Regions from separate parts of the Thauera mechernichensis genome, predicted to be linked through region 2. Evidence: predicted binding sites of a transcription regulator. Region 2 holds the regulator's gene; each other region holds the start of a gene.
The links. The regulator HrcA, encoded in region 2, represses chaperone genes, less so after heat shock. The targets are predictions, from matches to a motif close to TNTTAGCACTCNNNGNCNNNGAGTGCTAANA.

Region 1 (10,238 bases), on a different contig from region 2:
CGACGACAGTTCGACCATGCGATCGCCGTCGAACAGCAGATCGACCAGGTCGTTGCCGGGCAGGTGGCCGCCCTTGAGCATTACCCAGCGTTCGGAAGAAAGCGGTAGCAACTCGCGCAGGCGCTCGGCGGCGCGGTACATTTCCTTTACCGTGTCCGGCGCGCGCTGTTCGAGCAGCACGCCCGCCTCGGGGAGGTTGGGCGTGATCATGAACGCTTGTGGGAAGAGCGCCTCGCGCATTGCCGAGATCGCGCTCCGGGCGAGCAGGCTGTCGCCGCTCTTGGCGACCATCACGGGGTCGAGCACCACATTGGCTGCCTGCCAGTGTGCCAGGCGCTCGGCAACGGTGGTCGTGACCTCTGCGCTGCCGAGCATGCCGATCTTGGTGGCGTGAAGTTGGACATCGCCGAACAGGGTGTCGATCTGCAGGCGCAGGAAGTCGGTCGGCGGCACGTGTACGCCAGCCACCCCCTGGGTGTTCTGAGCGGTCAGTGCGGCGACGACACCGCAACCGTAGGCGCCCAGTGCCGAGAAGGCCTTGAGATCGGCGAGCACGCCGGCGCCGCCCGAGGGGTCGACGCCCGCGATCGAGACGACATTGACAATGGCGGAAGCGGCGCCGCTGGCGCCGGAGGGGGTGTTGCGGGTATGCATGGATACGTTTCCCTACGCCGGTATGAGCCGGATCAGGTTCAAAGGGTCTTTCTCAGCCCCGTGCTGCGGGCACCCCTAACGAGATCGCCGCACGATACTGGATGCGTCAGCATGTGGCAAGGTGCTCAAGATATCGCCGAAATGGTCGTTTAGCATCGTGCCAGCCGAATTTGCTCAGTGCCCATGAAGCCCATCCGACTCCTGCTCGCCGCCTGCTTACTCGCCCAGCCCATGCACGCCGTGCTTGCGGCTGACTGGCAGCTCGTGTTGAGCGACCGTAATCGCCGCATCGAGATCGACCGCGACAGCATCCTGTCCTCGGACGCGGGCACGAAGATCTCTTGGGGGCGTGTCGTGCTGACGACGGACGAGGCGCGCAGCGCAGGCTACGCGATGATCAAGGCGCTCAACCGCTACGATTGCCGAAACCGCAGCTTTACCACGATCAAGCGCGTCTACGTCGATGCCGCGGACAATATCCTCCGCGAGGAGGCTGTGGATGGGGCGTCGGTCATGGTCACGCTTAATTCCGTGGACGAGCGCATGTGGCGGGAGGTGTGCGATCCGCCCAGTGCTGCAGAGTTGCTCAAGCTCGCCAACGAGGCGGCTCGGCTTGCTGCACCGGCTGCCGCGCCAGTTGCCAATGCCGCTCCTGCGCCACCGCCTGCCCGGCCTGCCGCTGCAGTGCCGCCGGCCGCGCCTGCCGCCATTGCAGTGGCGCCGGCTACCGTGCAGCCTCCGGTATCGGCCCCGGAGCCATCCGTGCCGCCGGTGCAGCCAGCGCCGCCGGTGACGCCTGCCGCGGCGCCGATGCCGCCCGCTGCTTCGACGGCGCCCGCTCCGGCGCAGGTTGCCGTGGCTGCGGAGCCTGCTCCTTCACTTCCCGAGCCCGTGGTTCGCATCCCCGCGAAATTCGCCTCAGGCACCATTCGCACTGGGGACGCGTCCCCTGCCACGCAGGAGGCGCAGCCCTCCATCTTGCCGGCACTGCCCCGCATTGGCCCGTCGCAGGGGGCGGCCGCGCAGGTGTCGGCGCCTGCTTCGGCGCCTGCTTCGGCGCCTGCTTCGGCGCCTGCTCCGCGGAGCGAGGCTACCGCTTCACGGCCGGCATCTGCTGCAGCCGTCGCGCAGCCCGCTCCCCGTTCATCCGCGGCTGCGCCCCAGCGGCCAGTCACCCGTCCGCCCGAACCGCGCACGCCGGTGCGCACCGAGCCGGTCCGACCGCGCTTGCCCGCCGACGGCGGTGCAGCGGAGCGCGCCCGCATCGCGCGTGCCGCTGCGCAGTCCGTCGGCGAGCGTGGTGGCGTCCGTGTGACACGGCCGGCGCTCGAGCCCAGCTGGAGTTATGCGGGTGAGACTGGCCCCGAGCATTGGGCCGCGTTGCGGCCGGAGTGGCGCCTGTGCGCAGAGGGGCGGCGTCAGTCGCCGATCGACCTGCGCGACGGCATCGCCGTGGATCTGGCGCCTGTCGAGTTCGATTACCGCCGCAGCGGATTTCGCATCCGCGATACTGGAAACACCCTTCAGGTGGATGTGGGCGAGGGCCTGAGCATCGTGGTGCGCGGCACCCGCTACGCGCTCGAGCGCTTCACGCTGCATCGTCCCTCGCAGGATCGCATCGGCGGCATGGCGCACGACATGGCCATGTATCTGGAGCACCGCAGCGAAGACGGGCAGGTTGCGATTCTGTCCTTGTTGCTTGAGGCTGGGGATACGCCCAGCGAGGTGTTGCAGACCATTTTCAACAATCTGCCGCTGGATCGCGGACGGGCGTTCGCGCCTGACGCCGTGCTCGATCTGCCTGCGATGGTGCCGTCGAATCCGGGGCATTTCCTCTACGTCGGCTCACTCCCTGCGCCTCCCTGCACCGAAGACGTACTCTGGGTGGTGATGAAGCAGCCGGTGCCGATCTCCCATGACCAACTCGCGGTCTTCGCGCGCCTCTATCCCCGCAACGGCCGGCCCATCCAGCCGCACAACGGTCGTCTGCTGCTCGAGTCACGCTGATTGCTCCTTTCGGATGTGCCTTGGTGACATGCAGCGGATCGCGCTGCAGCATCTGCGCTAGAATGCCAAGGTTTTGGCCTTCCGGATAACGCTATCCATTAGCGTGTGCTAATATATTGCATGGAGTCCCCGATGAACTTCGAGAAAGCGCGCTTCAACATGGTCGAGCAGCAGATCCGCCCCTGGGAGGTGCTGGATCAGGATGTGCTCGACCTCCTGATGACCGTCAAGCGCGAGGAGTTCGTGCCCAAGGCGCATCGCGAACTGGCGTTCGCCGATGTCGAGATTCCCATTGGCTGCGGCCAGGTGATGCTCAAGCCTGTCATCGAGGGCAAGGTGTTGCAGGCGGTGCGAGTTGCCAAGGGTGATTCGGTGCTCGAGATCGGCACCGGCTCGGGCTATTTTGCCGCCCTGCTCGCGGCGCGCTGCGACTGGGTGCGCACGATCGAGATCGAGCCGGAGCTGGTCAGGCTTGCTGGCGCGAACCTCGAGCGCAATGGTGTCGACAACGTGGTCGTCATCCAGGGCGACGGTGTCGCGGGCTGGCCCGAGCGCGCGCCCTACGATGTCATCGTGGTCTCCGGTGGGCTGCCGTTCGTACCTCAGGCGCTGCTCGAGCAACTCAAGGTCGGCGGCCGTCTGTTCGCGTTCGTTGGCGAGGCGCCGGTCATGAAGGCGCGGCTGGTCACCTGCGAAGCCGAGGGGCGTTTCCGTACCGAGGACATCTTCGAGACCGTCGTGCCCATGATCAGCAACGCCGCGCGCGGCGAGACTTTCAGTTTCTGAGCCCGCCATGCACCAGGTCACTCCAGTGCAGCTTGCCGAGCGCCTCGCGGAATCAGAGCAGGGACTGCCGCTGCTGCTCGACGTGCGCGAGCCTTGGGAGTTCGAGATCTGTCACATCGACGGTTCGGTGCTGATGCCGATGGCAAGTGTCCCCGCGCGCGTCGGCGAACTCGACCGCGACCGCGAGACCATCGTTGTCTGCCACCATGGCGGGCGCAGTGCCCAGGTATGCGTCTTTCTGCAGCGCCAGGGCTTCAGTAATGTGATCAACCTGGCAGGTGGCGTGGCTGGCTGGGCAGCGCAGGTCGACCCGCGCATGCCGCAGTACTGATGCCACGCCCTGGATGAGGCAAGGAGCGGAGGTTCGGATGAAGCGACTGTTGGCGGTGTGCATCGCAGGCTTGTTCTCGGCCGGTGCAATGGCAGCGGATCTGATGCAGGCTTATCAGGATGCGCTGGCCAACGATGCGCGCCTTGCCGCTGCACGTGCCGAGCTCGAGGCCGGTCGGGAGCGTGTCGTCCAGGGCCGTGCTGGCTTGCTGCCGCAGATCGGCCTGTCGGCCAACACGACCTGGAACGATTCCGAACTGCGCTCTACCAGTGGGAGTCTTGAGCGCAGCTACAACAGCAATGGCTACGGCGTGCAGCTCACCCAGCCGCTGTTCCGCTGGCAGAACTGGGTACAGTACAAGCAGGGTGAACTGCAGACTGCGCTGTCCGAAACCCAGTTCGGCATCGCCCGCCAGGATCTCGTGCTGCGGGTCGCGGAGGCCTATTTCAATGTGCTGATTGCCCAGGATGCGCTCGCAGCCGTGGACCAGTTGCGCGCCGCTGCAGCCGAGCAGCTTGAACTGGCGCGAACGAGCTTCGAAGTCGGTACGGTCACCATCACCGACGTGCACGAGGCGCAGTCGCGCTTCGATCTCGCCTCGGCGCAGGAGATCGCTGCTGCAAACCAGCTCGAGGTCGCGCGCCAGACGCTGGCGCAGATCATCGGCAAGGAGCCGGGAGGGCTTTCCGGCTTGCGCGAGGGGGTGGCGCTCCAGCGTCCGCAGCCCGATAACATCGCCGACTGGGTGGCTGCCGCTGAATCCGGCAGCTTTGGCGTGCAGGCGAGGCAGTTGGCACGCGAGATCGCCGTGCGCGAAGTCGAGCGTCAGCGTGCCGGCCATCTTCCGACCATCGATGTGGTTGCCTCGCATGGCGTGAATCATCGTCCGCAGCCCTCGACCGACCGTGCCGAGGCGAGTGCCATCGGCGTGCAGCTGAACATGCCGCTCTACGCCGGGGGTAGGGTGTCTTCGGTAACGCGCGAAGCAGCCGCGCTGCGAGTGAAGGCCGATGCCGAACTCGATGATGCGCGCCGCAGCGCTGCGCTCGCGGCGCGTCAGGCCTGGCTCGGCGTGACCAGCGGCATGGCGCAGGTGCGGGCGCTGGAGGCGGCGCGGGTTTCGTCCACTTCGGCGCTCGAGGCCAACAAGCTTGGCTACGAGGTTGGCGTGCGCATCAACATCGATGTGCTCAATGCGCAGACTCAGCTTGCCGATACCCTGCAACAGCTGTCGCGCGCGCGCTATGACACCCTGCTCGCTCAACTGCGCCTGAAGGCGGCCGCTGGAACGCTCGGCGAGGACGATGTGCAGGCGATCAACGCGCTGCTGGCGCCCTGAGTCCCGGGCGCGGAGCGGGCGACTGCACCTGCAGTCCGCGTAGCAGCTCGATGGTGCGTCGCGTTGCCCCTTGGTGCTGCGTGGCGAAGGCGCGTCCGGCCGCAGCCATCTGCGCGCGCATGTCCTCATCGCCCAGCACGGCCAGTGCGGCGGCGATGCCGTCCGCGGCGTCCGTGGCCCGGCGCGCTGCGCCGGTGCGCACAGCCTCTTCGGCCACCTGCATGAAGTTGAAGGTATGCGGGCCGACGACCACCGGCGTGCCCACGGCGCAGGCTTCGATCAGGTTCTGGCCGCCCAGCGGCAGCCAGCTGCCGCCGATCAGCGCCACGTCGGCTGCGGCGTAGTAGGCGAACATCTCGCCCATCGAGTCCCCGAGCAGGATCCGCGTGTCCGTGTCGATCGCCTCCTCGGCGCTGCGTCGCTGCAGTTTTACGCCGCGGCCGGCGACGAGGCGGGCGACCTCGTCGAAGCGCTGTGGGTGACGGGGTACGAGTAGCAGCAAGGCTTTTGCCGGTGCCAGGCGGACGAAGGCGTCGATCAGCAGCGCTTCCTCGCCTTCGCGGGTGCTTGCGGCGAGCACGACCGGGCGCTCGCCTGCGCGTTCCCGCAACTGGGTCGCGAGCGCCAGTGCCGCCGCGGTGGGTGTGACGTCGAACTTGATGTTGCCGGTGACGCTGACACGCGCTGCGCCGAGCTGCTGCAGGCGCGCCGCGTCGGCGGCCGTTTGCGCGCCGATCACGTCGAGGGCCTTCATGGTCAGGCCGGTCAGCACTGGCGCGCGCGCGTAGCGCCGCGCCGAGCGTTCCGACAGGCGAGCGTTGGCGAGCATCACGGCAACGCGGTTGCGGCGGCAGGCGGCGAGCAGATTCGGCCACAGCTCGGTTTCCATGATCACGCCGAAGCTCGGGCGGAAGTGACGCAGGAATCGTTCTGCAAGGCAGCCCAGGTCATAGGGCAGGTAGGCGCGCAGCACGCGGGCGTTGCTGCCGAACAAGGCCCTGGAGGTCTCGCGGCCGGTGGGTGTCATGTGCGTGATCACGACGCTGTGCTCGGGCCAGGCTTCGAGCAGGGCACGCACCAGTGGTTCGGCCGCGCGCGTTTCGCCCACCGAGACGGCGTGCACCCAGATCACCGGGCCGGGCGCGCGTACGCGGTAGCTCGCGAAGCGCTCGCCGAGGTGGCGGATGTAGCCGGGCTGGCGGCGTGCCCGCCACAACAGCCTGAGCAGTACGAAGGGCAGTGCGAGGAGCCAGAGCAGGGTGTAAGGCAGGCGGGTCAGCATCGATCACGGACTGAAGGCGACTGCGCAAGTATAAGCAAGGATGGTGGTCGAGGTCCGTGCATCGGCATGCGTGCGGCGTCACTGCCGCTGCAAGACCTCTGTCACACGTGCGCACGGATCTACATGCGATAATCCGCCCCTGATCCCACTCCTCGCTCATGCACTCCCAATGAAGATTCTCGTAACTGGTGCCGCCGGTTTCATCGGCATGCACACGACCGAGCGCCTGCTCGCTCGCGGTGACCAGGTGGTCGGACTGGACAACCTCAACGACTACTATGACCCCTCGCTCAAGGAGGCGCGACTCGCCCGGCTTGCGCCGCATCCGCAGTTCCGCTTCGTGAAGCTGGACGTGGCCGATCGTGCGGGCATGGAGCGCCTGTTCGCTGAGGAGGGCTTCGATCGTGTGATCCATCTCGCGGCCCAGGCCGGCGTGCGCTACTCGCTGCAGAACCCGCATGCCTACGTCGATAGCAATCTCGTCGGCTTCATGAACATCCTCGAGGGTTGCCGCCATGCGCGCGTCAAGCACCTGGTGTATGCCTCGAGCTCCAGCGTCTATGGCGGCAACACCAAGATGCCGTTCGCCGAGCGCGACAGTGTCGATCACCCGGTCAGCATCTACGCGGCGACCAAGAAGGCCAACGAGCTGATGGCGCACACATACAGTCACTTGTATGGGCTGCCGACCACCGGCCTGCGCTTCTTCACCGTCTATGGCCCCTGGGGCCGGCCTGACATGGCCTTGTTCCTGTTCACAAAGGCCATCCTCGAGGGGCGGCCGATCGACGTCTTCAATCATGGGCGCATGAAGCGCGACTTCACCTATGTGGACGACATCGTCGAGGGCGTGCTCCGCACCCTCGACCGCGTTGCCGCGCCGGATCCCGCCTTCGACGCCGACCAGCCCGATCCCGGCACGAGCAACGTGCCCTACCGCGTCTTCAATATCGGCAACCATGACCCGGTCGAATTGATGGAGTTCGTTTCGGCGATCGAGGGCGCGCTTGGCATGACGGCGCAGAAGAACTTCATGCCGCTTCAGGATGGCGACGTGCCGGCCACGTACGCCGACACGGCAGCGCTCAACGCCTGGACCGGCTTCGCGCCTGCGACCAGCGTCAAGGACGGGGTTGCGCGCTTCGTCGCCTGGTACCGCGACTACTACCGGGTCTGATCCCGCGCAGCACCCGCAACGATGGCCACCTACGCGATCGGAGACATCCAGGGCTGCCATACCCCGTTTGCGCGCATGCTGGACCTGGTGCATTTCGACCCGGCGTGCGATCGCTTGTGGATCGTGGGCGACCTGGTCAACCGCGGCCCGGAGTCACTGCGCGTGTTACGCGCGCTACGCGACCTCGGTGATGCTGCGGTGGTTGTGCTCGGCAACCATGATCTCTACCTGCTGATGATCGCAGCCGGCCTCAAGCGCCGCCTGGGCGATGACACCTTGTACCAGGTGCTCGAAGCGCCTGACCGCGATGAGCTTTTGCATTGGCTGGCGCGGCGGCCTCTGATGCATGTGGCGGGTGATCACGTGCTGGTTCACGCCGGGCTGCTGCCCGGATGGACTGTGACGCGCGCGTGTGCGCTTGCCCAGGAAGTCAGCGACACGCTTGCCGGGCCGAAGGCCAGGGATTTCCTGCTTCAGCTCGCGGGTAACCGTCCGGAGCGCTGGTCGGACAAGCTCAAGGGTTGGGATCGCCTGCGTGTGATCGTCAATGCACTGACGCGGTTGCGCTTCTGTTCGGCGGACGGGCGTATGGACCTCAGCGCGAAGGGGGCGCCGCACAAGGCGCCGGCGGGGATGATGCCCTGGTTCCGGGTGCCTGACCGCTTCAGCCGCACGCACACGATCGTCTGTGGCCACTGGTCCGCACTTGGCTTCTATCGCGAGCCTGGGCTCATCGCGCTCGATTCGGGGTGTGTGTGGGGCGGCAAACTTACTGCACTGCGCATCGAGGATGACGCCGTGTTTCAGGTCCCGGGCTGAGTGCCGGACGCGGGGGCTGCCCTTGGCTGCTCCGCGTCGGCGGGTAGTTCGAGGGCGGCGACGATCAGGGAGCGTGCAAGACGCGCCAGTTCTCTGCGGTCCGTGCCGTCACCGGTCGGTAGCGGTGCGGCGACGCAGACCCGGGCGACGATGACCGGTGTGGAGATGATGTTGCGCACGCACTGGCCCAGGCTAAGGTCGCCGTCATAGGCCGGTGCGCGCGTGTAGCGGCCGTCTGCCGTCTGGTAGCGCAATGCGAGGGTCTGCACGGGGTGCTTGCACGCGATCGCCGGTTGCAGCAGTGCGCCGTGAAAGTGCAGCACCTGCGAGCCGTCGGTTGTCGTCCCCTCAGGAAAGATCGCCACGTTGCAGCCGGTCTCGAGCAGGGCAGCCGTTTCCATGTTGATGATGCGGGCGTGGCCGCGGCTGCCGCGGCGCAGGAAGATGGTGTCGTTGCGTGCGGCCAGCCAGCCGATTGCCGGCCACTGACGCACTTCCGCCTTCGAGACGAAGGCGGCAGGAGCGAGCGCGTTGATGACGAAGATATCCACCCAGGAGATGTGGTTGGCGACCAGCATGCAGCCCGGTGCCACCGCCTCACCCTCGTGCTCGAGCCGAATCCCGAGCGTGCGCAGCAGGCCGCTGGACCAGCGCTGGCGCAGACGCTGTTGGCTAGTGCGCCCGCAGAACGGGAACACCAGCGCGATCGTCAGCAGGCCTAGCAGCAGATGGAGGCCCAGGCGCAGCGCGCGCCAGGCGCGCAGCGTGCGCGATGCCACGGCAGGCCGGACGGTCGCTGCCTGTGTTGCAATGGCGTCGCGAGCCTCGGTTGCGGCCTGCTCGATCTCGGGTGGTGTCGCGGGCGTGTTCAGTCTTTGCGTCCCAGAAAGTGCTTTGCGTAGCGGCCATCGACCTTGCCCATCGGCATCAGGATCGGCAGGTCTGCGGTGTTGAAGTCGGGATCCCAGGCCGGCTCGCCGCAGATCCACGCCCCGGCGCGCAGGTAGCCCTTGACCAGCGGCGGTGCCTCGGCCGGCAGGTCGTGGCGCAGGGCGTCGAGCGGCAGCGCGCAGCGCGGGAACACGTGGTATTCGAGCGGCGCGAGATGCTTGTCGCGGAGCTGATTATACAAGCTGGCCGCAGCATGGCCGCCGTCGGCCATGCTGACCGAGGCGCAGCCGATCAGGTAGCCGTAGCCGCCTTCCTGCATGTAGCGCGCGAGCCCGGACCACAGCAGGGCGATGACCGCGCCACTGCGGTAATCGGCGTCGATGCAAGAGCGCCCGATCTCGACCAGGCTGCCGCGCAGGTGCTGCAGGCGGGTGAGGTCGAACTCGTTCTCCGAGTAGTAGCCGCCAACCTTGCGCGCTGCGGCCGGAGACAGGATGCGATAGGTGCCGACGATGCGCCCGGCATCCTCATCGCGTACGATCAGGTGCTCGCAGAACGGGTCGTAGATGTCGCGATCCACGCCCGGGCTGCGCGGGTTGAGTCGTGCGCCCATCTCGTCCGCGAACACGCGGTAGCGCAGCTTCTGCGCTTCGAGGATCTCCGTTTCGCAGGTGGCGAGACCAACGTGAAGGTTGCGCGACTTGCGCGCATTCGCGTCCTGGCGGGGCTTGATGTGCTGGAGCATGGCAGGCTTCCGTCCTGTTCTGATGGACGCATTCTCGAGAGCCTGCGTTGCGATGCAGTGACGCCCTGATTACGATGCGGTGACGACAAACCAGCATGGAGAACTGAAAGCATGGAGAACTGCGTGTTCTGCCGCATCGTCAGCGGCGAGCTGCCTGCCTCGAGGGTGTACGAGGATGAGAATACCCTGGTCATCATGGATATCCAG
Region 2 (10,238 bases):
CCAGGTAGGTCTTGACGGCAGCGGCACGGCGCTCCGACAGACGCTGGTTGTAGGCGGCCGAGCCGATGCGGTCGGTGTGGCCGACTGCAAGGATCACTTCCAGCTTGAGCGACTTGGCCTGGGCGGCGAGGTCGTTCAGGCGGGCCTGGCCTTCGGGCTTGAGCACGGCCTTGTCGAAGTCGAACAGAGCGTCAGCCGACAGCTTGATCTTGTCAGCGGTGGGCTTCGGAGCCGGAGCCGGGGCGGCAGCAGCGACCGGAGCGGCGCACTTGTCGGCGGGGACGATGTCGGAGTCGCAGGCGCAGCCGACCGGGAACTCGCCAGCAAGGGCGGTCGAGGCGGCAGCCGGGCTCCAGTAGCCGGTACGCCAGCACAGGCCGGCACCGCTGCGGGCGACGACGTTGCGCGCGTCGATCACGTAAGGGATTTCGCCCTTGCCAGCCACGACGACGTCGGCAGCCTGCGCGAAGGCGCTGGGAGCGGACACGCCGAGGGAGGCGATGGCGGCCAGCATGAGCACTTGCTTCTTGGTTTGTTTGATCATGGTTTCCTCTTTGATGGGCGAGTCGCCGGAGTTTCCACAGGACGGATTGAAAACGTGCGTTAAGCCGCTTTCGCGTTGGTTTGCACCAGTGTATCCAGTTCAATTACCGAACCTAGTTTGCCACACCGACGCGATACGCAGCAATTCGCTGTCTCTAATATGCAACAGCTGAACGCCTTTGTCCACGCGGGTTTCTCCGTTTACCCAGACGTGGGAGACGTTCTCCCGACCGGCGACATAGACCAGATGCGAGATCGGGTCGAAGCACGGCCGGCAGTGCAGGGCGCCAAGGTCCACCGCACACAGGTCGGCTGCCTTGCCCGGCTCGATCGAGCCGATACGATCCGCCATGCCGAGCGCATCGGCTCCGCCCAGTGTGGCCATATGCAGTGCGGCGTGGGCGGGGACTGCGCTCGCGTCCAGGCTGCCTACCTTGGCAAGCAGGGCGGCATGGCGCATCTCCTGGAAAAGGTCGAGTCGGTTGTTGCTCGCTGCGCCATCCGTGCCCAGGCCGACACGGATGCCCGCTTCGAGCAGGCGTGGAATGGGGGCAATGCCGCTGGCCAGCTTCATGTTCGAGGTCGGGCAGTGGGCGACACTGCAGTTGTGGCGCGCGAGCAGTTCGATGTCGGCGTCGTCAAGATGCACCGCATGCACACCGATGAGGTTCTCGCCGAGCAGCCCCAGCCGGGCCAGGCGGGCGAGCGGGCGCAGGCCGTGCGTCGTGATCGAGTCGGCGATCTCGCCCGCGGTCTCGTGTACATGGATGTGGATTGGTAGTTCGAGCTCCTCGGCAAGGGCGAGCGCGCGTGCGAAGCTCCTGTCGCTGACCGTGTAGGGCGCGTGAGGGGCGATGGCGAAGTCGATCAGCGGCTCGCGCTGCCAGCGGTCGCGTGCGGCAAGGCCCTTGCGCAGGTAGTCGTCGGCGTCGCTTGCGTAAGGGGTGGGGAACTCGAGCATGACGATGCCGACCACCGCTCGGATGCCCGCGGTGGCAAAGGCCTCGGCGGCGGCTTCGGGGTGGAAGTACATGTCGTTGCACGTGGTGATGCCGCCGCGCAGCATCTCGGCGGCGGCGAGCAGGCTGCCGTCATGCACGAAGGCGGCCGAAACGTGGCGCGACTCGGTCGGCCAGATCGCCTCCTGGAGCCAGCGCATGAGCGGCAGGTCATCGGCCAGCCCGCGCATCAGGTTCATCGCTGCATGGGTATGCAGATTGACCAGGCCGGGCATGAGTACATGGTCCGGCAGGTCGAACACCTTGCGGGCGGCGAGCCTTCCGCGTGCGTCCGCGCTGGGAAGGATGTCGGTGATCCGGCCTTTCGAGACGACGACAGTGTGGTCATCGAGGACGACGCCCGCCGGTTGGACGGGAATGACCCAGCGTGCGTGGATGAGCAGGTCGGCAATCTCGTTCAAGATGGAGCTCCGCAATGTCCCGGTCGATCAGGTGGCGTGCCGGGCAGGTTGTCGCAAGGGTTGGGCGGCGAATGCATCGACCATTATTAGCATGGGCGTTCGTGGCCAACAACACGACCGCTGGCCCTGTGGCCAGGGGGATGTGAGAAATGCGCCGGCGGTTCGCCCGCAGCGCATCGCTTCATGCAACAATTCGGCCATTCCTATTGGACTGATGGCGGCTCTGCGGCCACCGCGAATGTATGAACGCGACTCCAAGCCGGATCGGCAAATACAGGATCATCAAGGAGGTCGGGCGTGGTGCTACCGCGATCGTCTACCTCGCCGAGTCTGACGACCGGCCCGAGCCTGTCGCCGTCAAGCATGTGCGTTTCGATGACAAGGTCAAGGACGAGGCGAAATGGAACCGCCGCCTGGTCAAGCTGCTCAGGGCCGAGCAGGTGGTGTCGAGCCGTCTGAACCACCCCAACATCATCCGCATCCACGATGCTTCGATCGAGCCGACACAGGCCTATGTGGTGATGGAGTACTTTCCGGGTGGCTCGCTGGAGCGCTACTGCAGCTTCGACAAGCTGCTGCCGATACACCGCACGATCGGCATCGTCTTCAAGTGCTGCATGGCGCTCGATCATGCCTACCGGCAGGGCATCGTGCATCGCGACATAAAGCCGGCCAACATCCTCGTCGACGACGAGGACAACGTGAAGATCACCGACTTCGGGCTTGCGCTCAACATCAACAAGAAGCTCGATACCGACTCGACCTTCATCATGGGTGTGGGCTCGCCGGCCTACATGAGCCCGGAGCAGATCAAGGGCTACCCGCTCAACCAGAAGACCGACCTCTATTCGCTGGGCGTCCTGCTTTTCCATCTGCTCACGGGCCGATTGCCTTTCCGCGCCAGCAACCCTGCCCAGCTGGTGTACAAGATCATCAATGCCGATCCGCCCTCGGTGTCGCAACTCAATCCGGATGTGCCCGAGCAGATGGACGCGGTGATCCGCAAGGCGCTGGAGAAGGATCTGTACTCGCGCTATCGCAATGGCGCCGAGTTCGCCAAGGATCTTGCTGCGGTGCGCTACCAGATCCTCGATGAGGACCAGGCTCCGCTTGACCAGGCCCGCTTTGCGCGCTTGCGCAGGCTCGCGTTCTTCACCGAGTTCGAGGACATCGACCTGTGGGAGGTGATGCGCATCTGCGCGTGGCGCAAGGTCGGGCCGCAGGTCGCCTTGATGCGCGAGGGCGACAACGACCAGCGCTTCGGGATCGTCCTCGAGGGCAAGGTCGAGCTGTCGATCGAGGGGCGCCGCGTCATGCAACTCGGGCCGGGCGAGGTGTTCGGGGTGCAGGCCTGGCTCGACCAGCTCGAGCGCAGGCACATGATGACCGTTGTGTCGGTCGGCGAGCTGAGCTATCTGGAGGTCAACCCGGCTGCACTCGCGCTCGCCAGCGAGGAGGTGCTCGAACGCTTCCGCCGCGAGATCTCGACCGTGGTGGTGCGGCGCCTGGCGCAGGTTTCGCGTGAGCTTTCCGCGACTGCGCCCGCCGCGCTGCGCGCGGAACACACCGCAACGGGTTTCGATCTGCAGCTGCTCGATAACTGAAGGCCTGCCAGGCCATGCCAGGCCGGGCAGCGGCCCTGCCTAGCGGGCCGCGCCGAGCGCGCGTGCCCTGGTGGCGCTGGCTTCGCGCGCGGCCGCGTCAGGCGCCTGGATCTCGAGCCAGTGGCCGAGATGGCGACAGGTGAGTTCGGAGAGGGCCTGCATCCATTCATGACGCTCGTTGAGGCAGGGGATGTAGTGGAACACCTTGCCGCCTTTCTCGAGGAAGGCCTCCTTGCACTCCATGGCGATTTCCTCGAGCGTTTCCAGACAGTCTGCGACAAAGCCGGGGCACATCACATCGACGCGTCCGACGCCTTGGGCAGCAAGCGCCTCCAGTGTCGGCTGGGTGTAGGGCTTGAGCCACTCGGCCTTGCCGAAACGGGACTGGAAGGTGACCAGTACGCGCTCGGGTGCGACGCCCAGGCCTTCGGCCACGAGGCGGCCGGTCTTGTGGCATTCGCAGTGGTAGGGATCGCCGAGGTCGAGGGAGCGCCGTGGTACGCCATGGAAACTCAGCAGGAGTCGATCCGGTTCGCCATGGACAGCCCAGTGCTCGCGTACGCTCGCGACCAGGGCGGCAATGTAGCCGGGATCGTCCTGGAAGCTGCGCACGAAGCGGATCTCTGGCTGGTTGCGCCAGTGCGCGAGGCAGCGCCCGACCTCGTCGATGACGGTCGCCGTCGTGCTGGCCGAGTACTGCGGGTACATCGGCACCACCAGGATGCGCGTACAGCCGCGGCTGCGCATGCCGTTGAGCGTGTCGGCGATGGAGGGCTTGCCGTAGCGCATGGCGTAGGCGATGTCGAGTTCGCCATGGCCGGCCTTGAGCAGGTAGCCTGCCAGCAGCTTGGCCTGGCGTTCGGTGTGGACTTTCAGCGGTGAGCCTTCGTCCATCCACACGCTCGCGTACTTGCGCGCCGAGGCCTTGGGACGGGTGTTGAGGATGATGCCGTTGAGGATCGGCCACCAGATCAGGCGCGGGATCTCGACCACGCGCGGGTCGGACAGGAACTGCTTGAGGTAGGGGCGTAGTGCGGCAGCGGTGGGTGCGTCGGGTGTGCCGAGGTTTACCAGCAGCACGCCGGTGCGGGTTTCGGAGCCGTGCTTGAACGGCGGTTCGGTCCAGTAACGAGACATCGGGGTCCTTGTCGGCGGGCGGGCGAGCGAGCCGGGCCGAAGGCCGGCTACGGCCCATCAATGGTTCGAAGACAGGGCGTTCGAGAGCAGTCGTGCCGTGATGTCGACGATCGGAATCACGCGGTCGTAGGCCATGCGGGTGGGGCCGATGACCCCGAGCGAGCCCACGATGCGGCCGTCGACCTCGTAGGGTGCGGTGATCACGCTGCAGCCGTCGAGCGGGGCCAGGCCGGATTCGTCGCCAATGAAGATCTGGACGCCGTCGGCACGGTTGGAAAGGTCCAGCAGTTGGATCAGGCCGGTGCGCTGCTCGAACAGCTTGAACAGTTCGCGCAAGCGGGACATGTTTGACGACAGGTCCTCGAAGTCGAGCAGATTGGTCTCACCCGAAATCACGTAGCTCGAAGCGTTCTCTTCTGCAGCCTCGGTGCCGGCATCCACGGTCGCCGTCATCAGTTCGGTCATGTCGCTGCGCAACTGGCGCAGTTCCTCGCCAAGGCGGCGGCGGATCTCGTCGAAGCCAAGGCCGGCGAAGTGTTCGTTGAGGTAGCTTGCGGCCGCGCTGAGTTCGGCGCCGCTGTAGCCGCGACGGGTGACCAGAATCCGGTTCTGCACGTCGCCGGCGGTGGTGACGATGATGAGCAGGATGCGCGTCTCGGCCAGGCTGACGAACTCGAACTGGCGGATGCGGATGGCTTCCTTGCGCGGCGCCACGACGATGCCCGCGAACTGGGTGAGTTCGGACAACAGGTGCGAGGCGGAGTTGATCAGGCGCTGGGGCTGGTCGGGCAGGAACTGGCCCTCAAGGGCGCGCACGCGGGCGTTCTCGAGCGGCTGCACCGTGAGCAGCGAGTCGACGAAGAAGCGGTAACCGCGTGCGGTGGGGATGCGCCCGGCAGAAGTGTGCGGACTGGCGATGAGGCCCATCTCCTCGAGATCGCTCATCACGTTGCGCACCGTGGCCGCCGACAGGTCCAGACCGGAGAAGCGGGACAGTGCGCGCGAACCGACCGGCAGACCGTCCGCAATATAGCGTTCGATCAGGGTCTTGAGCAGGATCTGGGAGCGGGCGTCGAGGGCGTTCATTTCAGTCGAGAACTATACTTCGAAATGCACCGGAATGCCGCGTGCAGGCGCACTGAGAGGGGTATCTTCGACGTCGGGTGTTGTCGGCGGCTTGCATGAATGTGGTTTAATCCGCGCTCATGAGCTTCAGCTTCCAGACCATCGCCCTGATTGGCAAATACCAGAGCGCCGACGTTGCCGAGTCGGTGACTTCGATTGCGCGTTTTCTACGTGAGCGCGGGCTCAAGGTACTGATCGAGCAAGGCACGGCAAGTTTCATCGGCGGCACGCCCGACTTTCCGGTCGCCAGCTATGAGCATATCGGTGCCGAGGCCGATCTGGCCGTGGTCATCGGCGGCGATGGCAGCATGCTGCACAGTGCGCGCCGGCTGATCGAGCACGGCGTTCCGCTGGTGGGGGTCAATCTCGGGCGCCTCGGCTTCCTGACCGACATCTCGCGCACCGACGCTTGCGAGCGCCTCGGCGAGATGCTCGATGGCCGCTTCAGCGAGGAAACCCGCTTCATGCTCGACGCCGAGGTGCTGCGCGCGGGCGAACGCGTGTTCCACACCCTGGCGCTCAACGATGTCGTGGTGAACAAGGGCGACCTGGGGCGCATGATCGAATTCGATCTCTCCATCGACGGTGAGTTCGTCTACACCCAGCGCTCGGACGGCATGATCGTGTCGACGCCGACAGGGTCGACCGCCTATGTCCTCTCCGCCAATGGTCCGATCCTGCACCCGAGCGTGGGCGGGATCGCCCTCGTGCCCCTGTGTCCGCATGCGCTCACGGCGCGTCCGATCACCATTCCCGATACCTGCCGGATCGACATCGACCTCTTGCCGCACCAGGATGCGCGCGTGCATTTCGACGGCCAGACGCGTTTCGATCTGCGCTCAGGGGATCGGGTGCGCCTGACGCGGTCGTCGCGCGCGCTGCGTCTGCTGCATCCGGAGGGGTACAGCTATTTTGCGATGTTGCGCGAGAAGCTGCACTGGAGTGCTTCGCCCAGACACAACTGATTCCCCGCGGTGGTCGTGACCTTGCGGCCCGTGAGCGCCCGGGCTGCGCCGGGTCGAGCACGCTGTCGTGGGTTGTTTCCACCGCGCCTTGCCTCCGACTGATCGATTCCCATGCTGCGTAATCTGACCATCCGCGACTTCGTAATCGTCGATCGCCTCGAGCTGGAGTTCGAGGCCGGTTTCGGCGCCCTGACCGGGGAGACCGGCGCCGGTAAGTCGATCTTGCTCGACGCGCTGGGGCTCGCCCTCGGCGGCCGTGGCGAAGCGGCGATGGTGCGGCAGGGCTGCGAGCGTGCGGAGGTGAGCGCGGAGTTCGACCTGCCTGCCGCCGGCGAACTGCTTGACTGGCTGCGCGAGCAGGCCTTGCCCACTGACGATGGGGCGTTGATCCTTCGTCGCACGCTTGATGCAGGCGGGCGCAGCCGGGCCTGGATCAATGGCAGCAGCGTCACGCTCGCGCAGTTGCGCTGCGCGGGAGAGTGGCTTGCCGACATCCACGGCCAGCATGCGCATCATGCGTTGCTGCGCGCCGATGCTCAGCGCGCGTTGCTCGATGCCCATGCGGGCGCGTTGCCTCTGGCGTCCGAGGTCGCCAGGTGTCATCGCGAATGGCAGCGCCTCGTGCGGCTGCGGCGCGAGGCCGAAGCCGACTCGGAGAGCTCGGCGCGCGAGCGCGAGCTGCTCGCCTGGCAGTTGCGCGAGCTTGACGACTTGGGCTTCGACCCCGCCGAGTGGCAGGAGATCAATGCCGAGCACGGCCGCCTTGCGCATGCAGCCGGCCTCATCGAGGGGGCGGAGGAGACCTTGGTGGCGCTCGCCGAGGGGGATGGCGCGGTGTGTTCGGTGCTGCGCCATGTCGATGCTCGTATTGCAGCGCTGGCCGACTACGATCCGGCGCTCGCCGACGTGCGCGACCTTCTTGCTGCGGCCGCGATCCAGGCCGACGAGGCGCTGCATGCGCTGCGCCGCTACCGCGACCGTCTCGATCTCGACCCCGGCCGCCTTGCCGAGGTGGAGCAGCGCATCGTTGCCGTGCTGGATATGGCGCGCAAGCACAGGGTCGCGCCCGAGGCGCTCGGCGAGCTCAGGCAGCAATGGCAGGCAAGACTGGAGGCGCTCGAGGCGAGTGCCGATCCGCAGCGCATGGCTGTTGCGGAGGCCGAGGCGCGCAGGCGCTTCGATGCCGCAGCCGCCGAGTTGTCCGCCTGCCGGGCACCGGCCGCGCAGAGCTTGTCGGCGGAGATTACCGAGGCGATGCAGACCCTGGCGATGGCCGGTGGACGGTTCGAGGTCGCCCTCGAGGCCTGCGAGCCTTCCGCGAACGGTGTGGAAACTGTCGAGTTCCGTGTCGCGGCCAACCCGGGCCAGGCCCTGCGCAGCCTGGCCAAGGTCGCTTCAGGCGGCGAATTGTCCCGTATCGGGCTGGCGATTCAGGTCATGACCAGCCGTGATTCGGCAGTGCCGACACTCATCTTCGACGAGGTGGATGTCGGTATCGGCGGTCGCGTCGCGGAAATCGTGGGCACCTTGCTGGCGCGCCTTGGCGCCGATCGCCAGGTGCTGTGCGTGACCCACCTTCCGCAGGTGGCGGCGTGTGCGGACTGGCAGTGGCGCATCGCCAAGCGCGAATATGATGGCGCTACCGTCAGCGAGGTGGTGGCGCTGGGGGCGAGCGAGCGGGTTGAGGAGATCGCGCGCATGCTCGGCGGGGTGAATATAACGGCCACTACCCGAGAGCACGCGGCAGAAATGTTGAGCCGCAGCTAGGTGCCTGCAGGCACCTGGCGTCAGGTTTCGCGGTTGGGGCAGTTCTCGCGCTTGCAGTCGGCGTACAGGTAGAGCGCATGTTCGCGGATGGAGAAGCCGCGTTCTTCGGCGATCTTGTTCTGCCGGCGTTCGATCTCCGGGTCGAAGAATTCTTCGACCTTGCCGCACTGCATGCACACCAGGTGGTCGTGATGGCCGCCCTCGTTGAGCTCGAACACGGCCTTGCCCGACTCGAAGTAATGGCGCTCGAGGAGTCCGGCCTGTTCGAACTGGGTGAGAACGCGATAAACCGTGGCAAGCCCGATGTCCATGCCTTCGTTCATCAGCGAGCGGTAGACGTCTTCCGCGGTGAGGTGGCGCTGATCCGAGCTCTGGAAGAGATCGAGGATCTTCAGGCGGGGGTAGGTCGCCTTGAGGCCGATGCTTTTGAGGTTCTTCGAGTTGTCGGACATGGGAGCCTGAATTGCGTGCAAGTGGAAGAGAGATTGGCCCGGAGTCTGTGTGCGTCGCGGAGCATGCATGCCGCAAGTGTGCGGGCCGGTATCCGGGGTGCAGGCTTGCGCAGGGGCAGAACCCGAAGGTCTTCATGCGCCAGCGCCTCGGCAACACGGCGTATGTTATATTTTTTACCCCCTTCTGAGAACCGCGACCCGGTCGCGTCAGGTTTGAAATCATCCATGCGTTCCTACATCGCTGCGGTAACCGTCACTGCCGTCCTGCTTGGCGGCTGCTCTCTAGACTCCGCGATCGGAGTCGTAGACCCGTATCGGATCGACATCCGTCAGGGTAATTACGTCGATCAGGACATGCTTGCCCAACTGCGCAAGGGCATGTCGCGCGAGCAGGTGCGCTTCGTCCTGGGGTCGCCGCTGGTCGCGGACGTGTTCCGCAATGACCGCTGGGACTACGTCTATCACCACCGTTCGGGTCGTGCTGCGCCCCAGCAGCGCGTGATCTCGGTGTTCTTCGTCAATGATGTGCTCGATCGCGTCGAAGGTGATGTGCAGGCCGCCGATGCGACGGGCGAGGGCGCGCAGGCGTCGACGCGTGTCCGTGTCGTCGAGGTGCCAGGGCCTGCCCGGCGCGACTGAAAGCCGCTCAGTCCGGCGAGCGCGCACGACGCGGCGCCGGCTAGTGCTCATACCATCTACTCCAGGATTGCAACAGAATGTCCGATGTCAGGGTTGCCATTGCCGGTGCCTCCGGCCGCATGGGGCGCATGCTGATCGAGGCGGCGCTCAAGGAGGAGGGGGTCGTGCTCGCCTCGGCCTTCGACCGTCCGCAGACCCCCTTCATCGGCCGTGACGCCGGTGAGATGGCCGGGGTCAACACCGGGGTGCAGATCACCGATGATGCGGCTGCAGCCATCGCTGCGGCCGATTGCGTCATCGACTTCACGCGCCCGGAGGGTACGCTCGTTCATCTCGCCCTGGCGCGTGAGCTGGGCAAGGCCGTCGTGATCGGTACCACCGGGTTCGACGCTGCCGGCAAGGCGGCCATTGCCGAAGTTGCGCAGCAGGTTCCGGTCGTGTTCGCGCCCAACATGGCGGTCGGCGTCAACGCTGTTTTCAAGCTGCTCGAGGTCGCTGCGCGCATTCTCGACGAAGGCTACGACGTGGAAGTGATCGAGGCGCATCATCGCTTCAAGGTCGATGCCCCGTCGGGTACCGCCCTGCG
Region 3 (10,238 bases), on a different contig from region 2:
CATGGCGCAGCAGCACTCGCGCATCGAGCATATCGATGCGCGCGCGCGCCCAGGCGAGCGCACCAGCGATATCGACACCGGCCACCGGCACCCCCGAACGCTCCTCGCCCATCAGTCGTCCGCCAGCGCTGCGAGCAGCGCCGCCTGGTGCTCCAGCGTCAGCGCAGCGACGATCTCGTCGAGTTCGCCCTGCATCACCGCATCGAGCTTGTAGAGGGTGAGGTTGATGCGATGATCGGTGACACGCCCCTGAGGAAAATTGTAGGTGCGGATGCGTTCAGAGCGGTCGCCACTTCCGACCAGGCTCTTGCGCTGCGCAGCCTCGGCGCTCTGCTGCGCACGCACCTTGGCGTCATACAGACGCGCCGCCAGCACAGCCATCGCCTGCGCCTTGTTGCGGTGCTGCGAACGGTCGTCCTGGCACTCGACGACGATCCCGGTCGGCAGATGGGTGATACGCACCGCCGAATCGGTCTTGTTGATGTGCTGGCCGCCCGCGCCAGAGGCACGGAAGGTGTCGATGCGCAGGTCTGCAGGATTGATGTCGACGGCCTCGACCTCATCCGCCTCGGGCAGCACCGCCACCGTGCACGCCGAGGTGTGAATCCGCCCCTGCGTCTCGGTGACCGGGATGCGTTGCACGCGATGACCGCCGGATTCGAACTTGAGTCTGGAATACGCCCCCGCGCCGACCACGCGCGCGATGACCTCCTTGTAACCCCCCAAGTCGGACTCGCTCGCCGACACGATCTCCACTCTCCAGCGCTGGCGCTCTGCGTAGCGTGTGTACATGCGCAGCAGGTCGCCAGCGAACAAGGCGGCCTCATCGCCACCCGTGCCTGCACGGATCTCGAGGAAGAGGTTGCGCTCGTCGTTGGGGTCGCGCGGCAGCAAGGCGCGCTGCAACTCGCCATCGAGTTCGCCGATGCGCGCCAGCCCGGCCTCCAACTCCAGCTCGCCAAGCTCGCGCATCTCGGGCTCGGCGATCAGCTCGCGCGCGGTGGCGCAGTCCGCTTCAGCCTGAAGGTAGTCGCGATACAGCGCAACCACCGGCTCGATCTCTGCACGCTCGCGCGAAAGCTCGCGAAAGACGTTCATGTCACGCGCAGCATCTTCTGCCGCGAGCGCACGGTCGAGCTCCTCGAGCCGGCTGGCAAGGTGTTCGAGTTTGTCGCGGATGCTCTGCTTCATCGTGATGAGCGACATGCGCCTGCACCGCCCCTGCGGGCGGCCCGGCGTATGCCGATGGGCCTAGTGTTGATCGCGATGGAGGTCGCGGGGCAGGCTGAAAAGATCGCGCACGACGCGGCCGGCTTCGGCCTTGTGCTCGCCTTCAGCCTGGTTGAGGAAACGGGTGGGCCCGTGCATGAGCTTGTTGGTCAGACCCTGCGACAGCGCATCGAGCACCTTGTGTGGATCCTCACCCTTGGCAAGCAGGCGCATGGCACGTTCGAGCTCGCTGCGGCGCAAGGACTCCGCATGGTCGCGCAGCGCGCGGATCACCGGCACCGCGTCACGATTGGCCATCCAGCTGAGGAAACCGTCGACACGCGTGTCGATGATCTGCTCGGCCTCGATCACCGCCTGCTGGCGTGACTCCATCCCGGCCTCGACGACCTGGGCGAGGTCGTCGACGGTGTACAGGAAGATGTCATCGAGCCCGGCAATCTCGGGCTCGATGTCGCGCGGCACGGCGAGATCGACCATCACCATCGGGCGGTGGCGGCGCGCCTTGACCGCGCGCTCGACCATGCCCAGGCCGACGATCGGCAAGGGCGCGGCCGTACAGGACACGACCACGTCGAAGCGCGGCAGCGCGTCGGCAATCTGCTCGATGCGCATGGTCTGGGCACCAAAGCGCGAAGCCAGCGCACGCGCGCGCTCCTCGGTGCGATTGGCCACGGTCATGGACTTGGGCTTTGCCCCGCCGAAATGCGCAGCGCAGAGCTCGATCATCTCGCCTGCGCCGATGAACAGCACATGCTGGTCGGACACCCGCTCGAAGATGCGCTCGGTCAGGTGCACGGCGGCGGCGGCCATCGACACCGTGTTGGCCCCGATCGCGGTGGTCGAGCGCACCTCCTTGGCCACCGCAAAAGTGTTCTGGAACAGCTTGTGCAGCAGCACGCCCATGGTGCCCGCCTCTTCGGCGTGGCGCGCGGCATCCTTGACCTGGCCGAGGATCTGCGGCTCGCCGATGACCATGGAATCGAGCCCGCTGGCGACGCGAAAGACGTGGCGAATGGCGTCGCGCTGCGGGTAGGAATACAGGTAGGGCGACACTTCCGGCAAGGGCACGCTGTGAAAGCGCGCCAGCCAGTCGGCCGCGTGCTGAGGCTGCTCGGCCGCGAAGTAGAGCTCGGTGCGGTTGCAGGTAGACAGGATCGCCGCCTCGCGCACCGAATCGGCATGCGTCAGATCGTGCAGAGCCTGATCCAGCCGCTCGGGCTGGAACGCCACGCGCTCACGGATGGCGAGCGGCGCGGTGTGATGGTTCAGGCCAAGGGCGAAGAGTTGCATGCGGAAACCGGGTTTTCGGGCGTGGCGCATTATAGCACCGCGAAACAAGCGTAAAACTTGAGCAGAATCAGCCACTTCTGACCCGAAATTCCAGCCCGGAAAGCAAACGGGCCGACACAAGTGTCGGCCCGCTCTGGGAATCGTGGTGGCCAGTCGCGGAATCGAACCACGGACACGCGGATTTTCAATCCGCTGCTCTACCAACTGAGCTAACTGGCCAACGAGGACGCCATTATAGTGAAATCTTTTCCGATGTCAAAGCCTAATTCAATGCAAATGCGCGACGTGCTGGATGCACGCTCGAGGGAAGACCTCGGGCGTGGCACAAGGCCTCAACCCAGCGGATCATGATCGCCCTGCACGATCGGTGGCGGCTGCAGATTGCTGCGCGGGAAAACCACCCGCGCCAGCGTGCCCTGCCCGGCCGGATTGGCATCCAGCGTCACCGTGGCGCGATGCAACTCGGCAATCTCGCGCACGATCGGCAAGCCCAGGCCGGAGCCATCCACGCCGCTGCCGAGCACACGGTAGAAGCGCTCGAACACGCGCTCGCGGTCGACATCGGGGATTCCCGGTCCGGTGTCCTCCACCTCCAGGATCGGCGATCCCGCAAAGCGGGTGCGCGCCGTCACCCGTCCGCCGTGCGGGGTGTATTTGACCGCGTTGTCGACAAGGTTCTTGACCATCTCACGCAGCAGGACGGGGTTACCCTCGATCACCAGTTCGGTGTCGCCGGCCTCGACGCCGAGGTCGATCTGCTTGACCTGAGCGCGCGGGTAAAGCTCGAGCGCCACCTCCCGCACCACTGCATCGAGACTGACCGGCTCCACGGTATAGAGCTTCTCGAAGCTTGCCTCGGCGCGCGCCAGCGACAAAAGCTGGTTGATCAAGTGGGCAGCGCGGTCGGTACTTTCTGCAATACGCGTGAGCGACTCCCGCAACTGCACGGGGTCGGTCTCGTGCAGCGCGAGGTCGGCCTGCATCTTCAGACCGGTCAGTGGCGTGCGCATCTGGTGCGCTGCGTCAGCAATGAAGCGTTGCTGTGCCTGCAGGTTCTCTTCGAGGCGGACCATCATGTCGTTGAAGGCGACGATCAAGGGACGAACCTCTTCCGGGACGCTGCCGGGCGCGACCGGTGACAGGTCGGTCGGCCGGCGGCGCCGGATCAGGCTCTGCAGCCGGTTGAGCGGCGCAATGCCGCGACTGAGGCCGACCCAGACGAGGATCACCGCGAGCGGGATGATCGCGAACTGAGGCAACAGCACCCCCGTGACCACTCGCGAGGCCAGATCCGTACGCTTGTTGCGCGTTTCAGCCACCTGCACTACCACAAGCAGCTCGGGCCGCGCGGGATCAAGGCGCAGGAAGCGGTAGGCGATACGCACATCTTCGCCGTGGATCAGCTCGTCACGAAAGAAGATCTGCTCGCCGTCGATGGAAACGGGCAAGGGAGCCGGGAGGATCTCGGGGTCGCCGCTGACGGTCACGCCACGCCAATCCGCCACCTGGTAATAAACCGCGTCGTCCTGATCGGCACGAAACAAGGCGCGCGGTGGCGCCGGAAAGTTGACAACGGCACGCCCCTCATCGATGACGACGAAGCGCGCCAACGCCCTCACACTGTCGGCGAGCGCGAGGTCGTAGGGCTGATTGGCGATACTGTCCGCCACGTTATGGGTGACGATGATGGAGATCGGCCACAGGAAAAGCAGCGGCGCGAGCATCCAGTCGAGGATCTCACCGAAAAGCGAGTTTGGGGGCGCAGTCTTGCGCGCCGCGCCCGCCTTCTCAGGCTTTCGCCGCAGGGGCAGCATCGGGGTTTTCCAGACAGTACCCCAGACCGCGCACGGTCACGATGCGCACGCCGCTGTCCTCGAGCTTCTTGCGCAAGCGGTGCACATACACTTCGATTGCATTGCTCGACACCTCCTCGCCCCAGCCGCACAGGTGGTCGACGAGCTGGTCCTTGCTCACCAGGCGACCGACCCGCAGCAGGAAGACCTCGAGCAAGCCGATTTCGCGCGCCGACAGGTCGATCATCTGACCGCCGACCTTCACCACGCGATCGGCCTGGTCGTAGCTGAGCTGGCCGATCTCGATGCAGCGCGGCTGCCCGGTACCGCGCCGCGTCAGCGCGCGCACGCGCGCCTCGAGCTCGGGCAGGGCGAATGGCTTGGTAAGGTAGTCGTCCGCACCGGCGTCGAGTCCGCGCACACGATCATCGACACCGTCCTGGGCCGTCAGGATCAGCACCGGCTGCGCCGATTTGCGCGCCCGCAGGCGCTTCAGGACGTCGATGCCGTTCATGCGCGGCAGACCAAGGTCGAGGATCAGCAGGTCATAGCCCTGGGTGGAAACCGCCGCATCGGCCTCGGCGCCGTCGGCCACATGATCGACTGCATAGCCGCCACGCCGCAACGCGCGACAGATGCCATCGGCAATCACCGGGTCGTCTTCAGCCAGCAGAATCCGCATAGTGTCCAGGCTGTAAGTGATTTGTAAGCGGACCTTCATACAGTTGGCCCGCTGTTCTCCTTTTGCTCGGCCTTGGGAGCCGCCAGCGCTAGCGCGCTGGCGGCTCCGGGGAGCGGGCGGCCACTGCGCCAGCTCACTCCCCGCCGACCTTTCTCCCTACCAAACCTATGGATTATCCCACGCTTCGCGCGGCTTCGTGCGCGGCGATGCATGCTCTCGCCTGCGTCTTCGGCCCTGCGTAAACGCAGACGGCCCCGCCTGAGCGGAGCCGTCTGCGTTACTGCGGGCGCGACCCGGGCATGCCGGGTCGCAGGCAGGCACTTACATGCCCATGCCCATGCCGCCCATGCCACCCATGCCGCCCATGTCGGGCATGCCACCGGCCGGCTTGTCTTCTGCCAGCTCGCCGACCATGCAGTCGGTGGTCAGCATCAGGCCAGCGACGGACGCGGCGTTCTGCAGCGCGGTGCGGGTGACCTTGGTCGGGTCCAGCACGCCCATCTCGACCATGTCGCCGTACTCGCCGGTGGCGGCGTTGAAGCCGTAGTTGCCCGAACCCTCGACCACCTTGTTCACCACCACGCTCGGCTCGTCACCGGCGTTGGCGACGATCTCGCGCAGCGGCTGCTCCATCGCGCGCAGCACGATCTTGATGCCGGCGTCCTGGTCGTGGTTGTCGCCCTTCAGCTCGCCCAGTGCAGCACGGGCACGCAGCAGCGCCACACCGCCGCCGGGGACGATGCCCTCTTCCACTGCAGCGCGGGTGGCGTGCAGGGCGTCTTCGACGCGGGCCTTCTTCTCCTTCATCTCGACTTCGGTGGCAGCGCCGACCTTGATCACCGCAACACCACCCGCCAGCTTGGCGACGCGCTCCTGCAGCTTCTCGCGGTCGTAGTCCGAGGTCGCTTCCTCGATCTGCACGCGGATCTGCTTGACGCGGGCTTCGATGCGCTCGGCCTGGCCGGCGCCGTCGATGATGATGGTGTTTTCCTTGCCGATCTCGATGCGGGAGGCCTGGCCGAGGTCGTCCAGGGTCGCCTTTTCGAGGGTCAGGCCGACTTCTTCGGCGATGACCTGGCCGCCGGTGAGGATGGCGATGTCTTCCAGCATGGCCTTGCGACGGTCGCCGAAGCCCGGAGCCTTGACGGCGCAGGTCTTGAGGATGCCGCGGATGTTGTTCACCACCAGGGTGGCCAGGGCTTCGCCCTCGACGTCTTCGGCGATGATCAGCAGCGGACGACCGGCCTTGGCAACCTGCTCGAGCACCGGCAGCAGGTCACGGATGTTGGAGATCTTCTTGTCGAAGAGCAGGACGAAGGGCTGCTCGAGAATGGCAACCTGCTTGTCCGGGTTGTTGATGAAATAGGGCGACAGGTAGCCGCGGTCGAACTGCATGCCCTCGACGACGTCGAGCTCGTTCTGCAGCGACTTGCCGTCCTCGACGGTGATCACGCCTTCCTTGCCGACCTTGTCCATGGCGCGGGCAATGATGTCGCCGATGTCGCTGTCGGAGTTGGCCGAGATCGAGCCGACCTGGGCGATTTCCTTGTTGGTCGAGCACGGCTTCGACAGCTTCTTCAGCTCTTCGATGGTGGCCACGACAGCCTTGTCGATGCCGCGCTTCAGGTCCATCGGGTTCATGCCGGCGGCGACGTACTTCATGCCTTCGCGCACGATCGACTGGGCCAGCACGGTGGCGGTGGTGGTGCCGTCACCAGCGATGTCCGAGGTCTTGGAAGCAACTTCCTTGACCATCTGTGCGCCCATGTTCTCGAACTTGTCCTTCAACTCGATTTCCTTGGCGACGGAGACGCCGTCCTTGGTCACGGTGGGGGCGCCGAAGGAGCGCTCGAGCACCACGTTGCGACCCTTCGGGCCCAGGGTCACCTTGACCGCGTTGGCCAGGATATTGATGCCGGCGACCATGCGCTCGCGGGCGGAATCACCAAACTTGACTTCTTTAGCTGCCATTCTTCAGAACTCCTGAATTGTTTCGATTAGCGTTGCAGGGGCTTGCAGGAGGCTCAGGCCTCGACCACGCCCATGATGTCTTCCTCGCGCATCACGAGGAGCTCTTCGCCTTCGACCTTCACGGTCTGGCCGGCATACTTGCCGAACAGCACCTTGTCGCCCACCTTGACGGCCATCGGACGCACCTTGCCGTCGTCCAGGATCTTGCCGTTGCCGACAGCCAGGACTTCGCCCTGATCGGGCTTCTCGCCGGCGCTGTCCGGGATCACGATGCCGCTGGCGGTCTTGCGCTCGGCTTCCAGACGCTTGACGATCACGCGATCGTGCAGGGGACGAATCTTCATCGAGTTCTCTCCTTGTTACGGTTCAACTGTTTGGGTTGATTGATCCGCGGGCAAAGCCCGCGGGTGAATCTGCAGTGGCTCGAGCACCAACGGGTGCGACTGATCGCCGCCACGTGTTAGCACTCACCGCCAACGAGTGCTAATAATAGGGACGGCCCCAATGGATTTCAAGGGTGGGAGGCCGAAACTATTTGTTCGGCAGCATCGCTCATGCGGCGCAGGCTCCCTGCCTCTACACCAGAACTCGGCCAGCACAGCATTGTTCAGCACTCGGGGAAGCTCACCGCCAGGCCGCCGCGCGAGGTCTCTTTGTACTTGTCGAGCATGTCGCGACCGGTATCGCGCATGGTGCGGATCGCCTGATCGAGCGAGACCGTGTGTGCGCCGTCGCCGCGCAGGGCAAGTTGGGCGGCGTTGATGGCCTTCACCGAGGCCATCGCGTTGCGCTCGATGCAGGGCACCTGCACAAGACCGCCGATCGGGTCGCAGGTCAGGCCGAGGTTGTGCTCGAGGCCGATCTCGGCCGCATTCTCGACCTGCTCGGGGCTGCCGCCCAGCACCTCGGTCAAGCCCGCAGCAGCCATCGCACAGGCCGAACCGACCTCGCCCTGGCAGCCGACCTCCGCGCCCGAGATCGAGGCGTTCGTCTTGCAAAGCACGCCCACGGCCGCCGCCGCAAGCAGGAAGTCCTCCACGTCGCGCGTACTGCTGCCCGGCATGAACTTCATGTAGTAGTGCAGCACGGCAGGGATGATGCCAGCTGCCCCGTTGGTAGGCGCGGTGACCACGCAACCACCGCCGGCATTTTCCTCATTGACTGCCAGCGCGAACAGATTGACCCAGTCGAGCGCTGCCATCGTGTCGCTGATCAGGTTGCGGCCCGCCGCCCGTGCGCTGAGCGTGCGATGCAGGTCCGGAGCGCGGCGCCGCACATTGAGCCCGCCTGGCAACACGCCCTCATGGCGCATGCCCCGTGCCACGCAGGCCTGCATCACCGCCCAGATACGCTGCAGTGCCTGCCGCGTATCATCCTCGTTGCGCCAGGCGCCCTCGTTGGCGAGCATCAGCTGACTGATGCGCAGACCATGGCGGCGACACTGCGCGAGCAACTCGGACGCGGTGGCGAAAGGGTAAGGCAGCGCCAGTTCCTCCGCCGCCAAGTCACCTGCCTGGGCTTGTGCCTCGTCGATCACAAAGCCGCCACCGACTGAGTAATAGGTGTTCTCATGCAGGAGGCCGGCCTCGCCGTAGGCCGCCAGGCGCATCGCGTTCGGGTGGTAGGGCAAGCTCACGGGCAGCAGGCGCATGTCGCGCGCCCAGTCGAATGCCAGCTCACCCCCACCGGGCAACGGCAATACGCCATCGATACTTACGGCATCCACCGCATCAACCAGGAAATCGGGATCAACCTCGTCCGGGCGAGCCCCCATGAGGCCTGCAACCACGGCCCGGTCGGTGCCATGACCGACACCCGTCGCCGACAGGGAGCCGTAGAGTTTCACCTCGATCCGCGTCACCGCATCCACCAGCCCACGGCCCCCGAGCGCTGCGACGAAATCGTGGGCGGCACGCATGGGGCCGACGGTGTGCGAACTGGACGGGCCGATACCCACCTTGAAAAGGTCGAGCACGCTGATGGACATGGTGAAACTCCGGTCTGGAAAGTGGCCTTGCTTCAATTCCGCCAGGGACGCAAATGCTCATAGACTCACGAGCGGCATTCTCGACCTTGAAACCAGGCTGCTCAACCGGAGGCTCTTCATCGCCACCCGCATTTATCCGGCAACCTCGGAGCAATCGGCTGGGCTCAGGTCAAGACCCTCAGCGGCGCACGACCCGCTACCCCATCATCTGCCCGGGAAGCCACGTCACCAACCCGGGAAAGACATAGAGCAGGATCAGCGCCAGCACCATCAGCAGGAAGTATGGCAGCGCGTAGCAGGCGATGGTGCTGATCTGCTTGCCTGACAGCGCCTGCAGCACGAACAGGTTGAAGCCTACCGGCGGAGTGATCTGCGCCATCTCCACGACCACGATCACGAAAACGCCGAACCACAGCGGATCGATGCCCGCCGCCTGGATCGTCGGCAGCAGCACCGCCATCGTCAGCACGATGATCGAGATGCCGTCGAGGAAGCAGCCGAGCAGCACGAAGAAGATCGCAAGGGCGAACAGCAGCATGCCGGGCGTGAGGTTGAGCGTGCCGATCCACTCAGCCAGATGGCGCGGCAGGCCGATGTAGCCCATCGCCAGGGTCAGGAAGGCCGAGCCGGCGAGGATGAGCGCGATCATGCAGTACAGCCGGGTGGCGCCCATGAGGCCGGCAATGAAGCTCTCGCGGGTCAGCGACTTCTGCGCTGCGGCGATGATCAGGCTGCCAATCACGCCTATCGCCGCCGCCTCGGTGGCGGTGGCGATACCCGAATAGATCGAGCCGAGCACGCCGGCGATCAGCAGTACCACCGGGATCAGGTTTCTCGACGCGGCGAGCTTCTGCATGAAGCTGGTCTTGAGGTCCGCCGGCGGGATCTTGTCGCGGTTCATCAGCGACCAGATCACCACCCAGCCCATGAACAAGGACGCGAGCAGGATGCCCGGCAGCACGCCCCCGATGAAGAGCTTGGAGATCGAAACATCGGCCGCCACGCCATACACGATCATGATGATCGAAGGCGGGATCAGCAGCCCGAGCGTACCCGCGCCGGCCAGGGTGCCCAGCACCATGGACTCGGGATAGCCGCGGCGGCTGAGCTCGGGCATCGCAATCTTGCCGATGGTGGCGCAGGTCGCCGCCGACGAGCCCGACACCGCCGCAAACAGCGTGCAGCCGATCACGTTGGTGTGCAGCAGCCGGCCGGGCAGGCGCTCGAGCCAGGGCGACAGGCCCTTGAACATCTCCTGCGACAGCCGGGTTCGGAACAGGATTTC

Region 1: a site for HrcA is predicted at 2,745-2,775, ahead of P7F68_RS14600 (protein-L-isoaspartate O-methyltransferase family protein). Genes of this name have one in related genera too.
Region 3: a site for HrcA is predicted at 7,425-7,455, ahead of groES (co-chaperone GroES). Genes of this name have one in related genera too.

The regions. Positions count from the first base shown of each region.
Region 1 is NZ_JARQZE010000011.1:107,178-117,415, reverse strand. Features, by position in the region: gene thiD (bifunctional hydroxymethylpyrimidine kinase/phosphomethylpyrimidine kinase) at 1-654, opposite strand, end outside; TPP riboswitch at 647-741, opposite strand; gene P7F68_RS14605 (carbonic anhydrase) at 838-2,661, shown strand; gene P7F68_RS14600 (protein-L-isoaspartate O-methyltransferase family protein) at 2,794-3,447, shown strand; gene P7F68_RS14595 (rhodanese-like domain-containing protein) at 3,455-3,778, shown strand; gene P7F68_RS14590 (TolC family outer membrane protein) at 3,816-5,117, shown strand; gene waaA (lipid IV(A) 3-deoxy-D-manno-octulosonic acid transferase) at 5,095-6,399, opposite strand; gene P7F68_RS14580 (NAD-dependent epimerase) at 6,569-7,576, shown strand; gene P7F68_RS14575 (symmetrical bis(5'-nucleosyl)-tetraphosphatase) at 7,598-8,395, shown strand; gene P7F68_RS14570 (lysophospholipid acyltransferase family protein) at 8,380-9,174, opposite strand; gene P7F68_RS14565 (GNAT family N-acetyltransferase) at 9,264-10,031, opposite strand; gene P7F68_RS14560 (HIT family protein) at 10,143-10,238, shown strand, end outside.
Region 2 is NZ_JARQZE010000002.1:381,039-391,276, forward strand. Features, by position in the region: gene P7F68_RS04675 (OmpA family protein) at 1-544, opposite strand, end outside; gene P7F68_RS04680 (TRZ/ATZ family hydrolase) at 644-1,963, opposite strand; gene P7F68_RS04685 (serine/threonine protein kinase) at 2,206-3,567, shown strand; gene hemH (ferrochelatase) at 3,607-4,704, opposite strand; gene hrcA (heat-inducible transcriptional repressor HrcA) at 4,762-5,790, opposite strand; gene P7F68_RS04700 (NAD kinase) at 5,910-6,794, shown strand; gene recN (DNA repair protein RecN) at 6,906-8,561, shown strand; gene fur (ferric iron uptake transcriptional regulator) at 8,582-9,013, opposite strand; gene P7F68_RS04715 (outer membrane protein assembly factor BamE) at 9,239-9,652, shown strand; gene dapB (4-hydroxy-tetrahydrodipicolinate reductase) at 9,730-10,238, shown strand, end outside.
Region 3 is NZ_JARQZE010000025.1:20,754-30,991, reverse strand. Features, by position in the region: gene prmC (peptide chain release factor N(5)-glutamine methyltransferase) at 1-112, opposite strand, end outside; gene prfA (peptide chain release factor 1) at 112-1,191, opposite strand; gene hemA (glutamyl-tRNA reductase) at 1,252-2,520, opposite strand; tRNA gene P7F68_RS18835 (tRNA-Phe) at 2,664-2,739, opposite strand; gene P7F68_RS18830 (sensor histidine kinase) at 2,853-4,334, opposite strand; gene P7F68_RS18825 (response regulator transcription factor) at 4,309-4,995, opposite strand; gene groL (chaperonin GroEL) at 5,317-6,966, opposite strand; gene groES (co-chaperone GroES) at 7,020-7,310, opposite strand; gene P7F68_RS18810 (L-serine ammonia-lyase) at 7,574-8,953, opposite strand; gene P7F68_RS18805 (TRAP transporter large permease) at 9,150-10,238, opposite strand, start outside.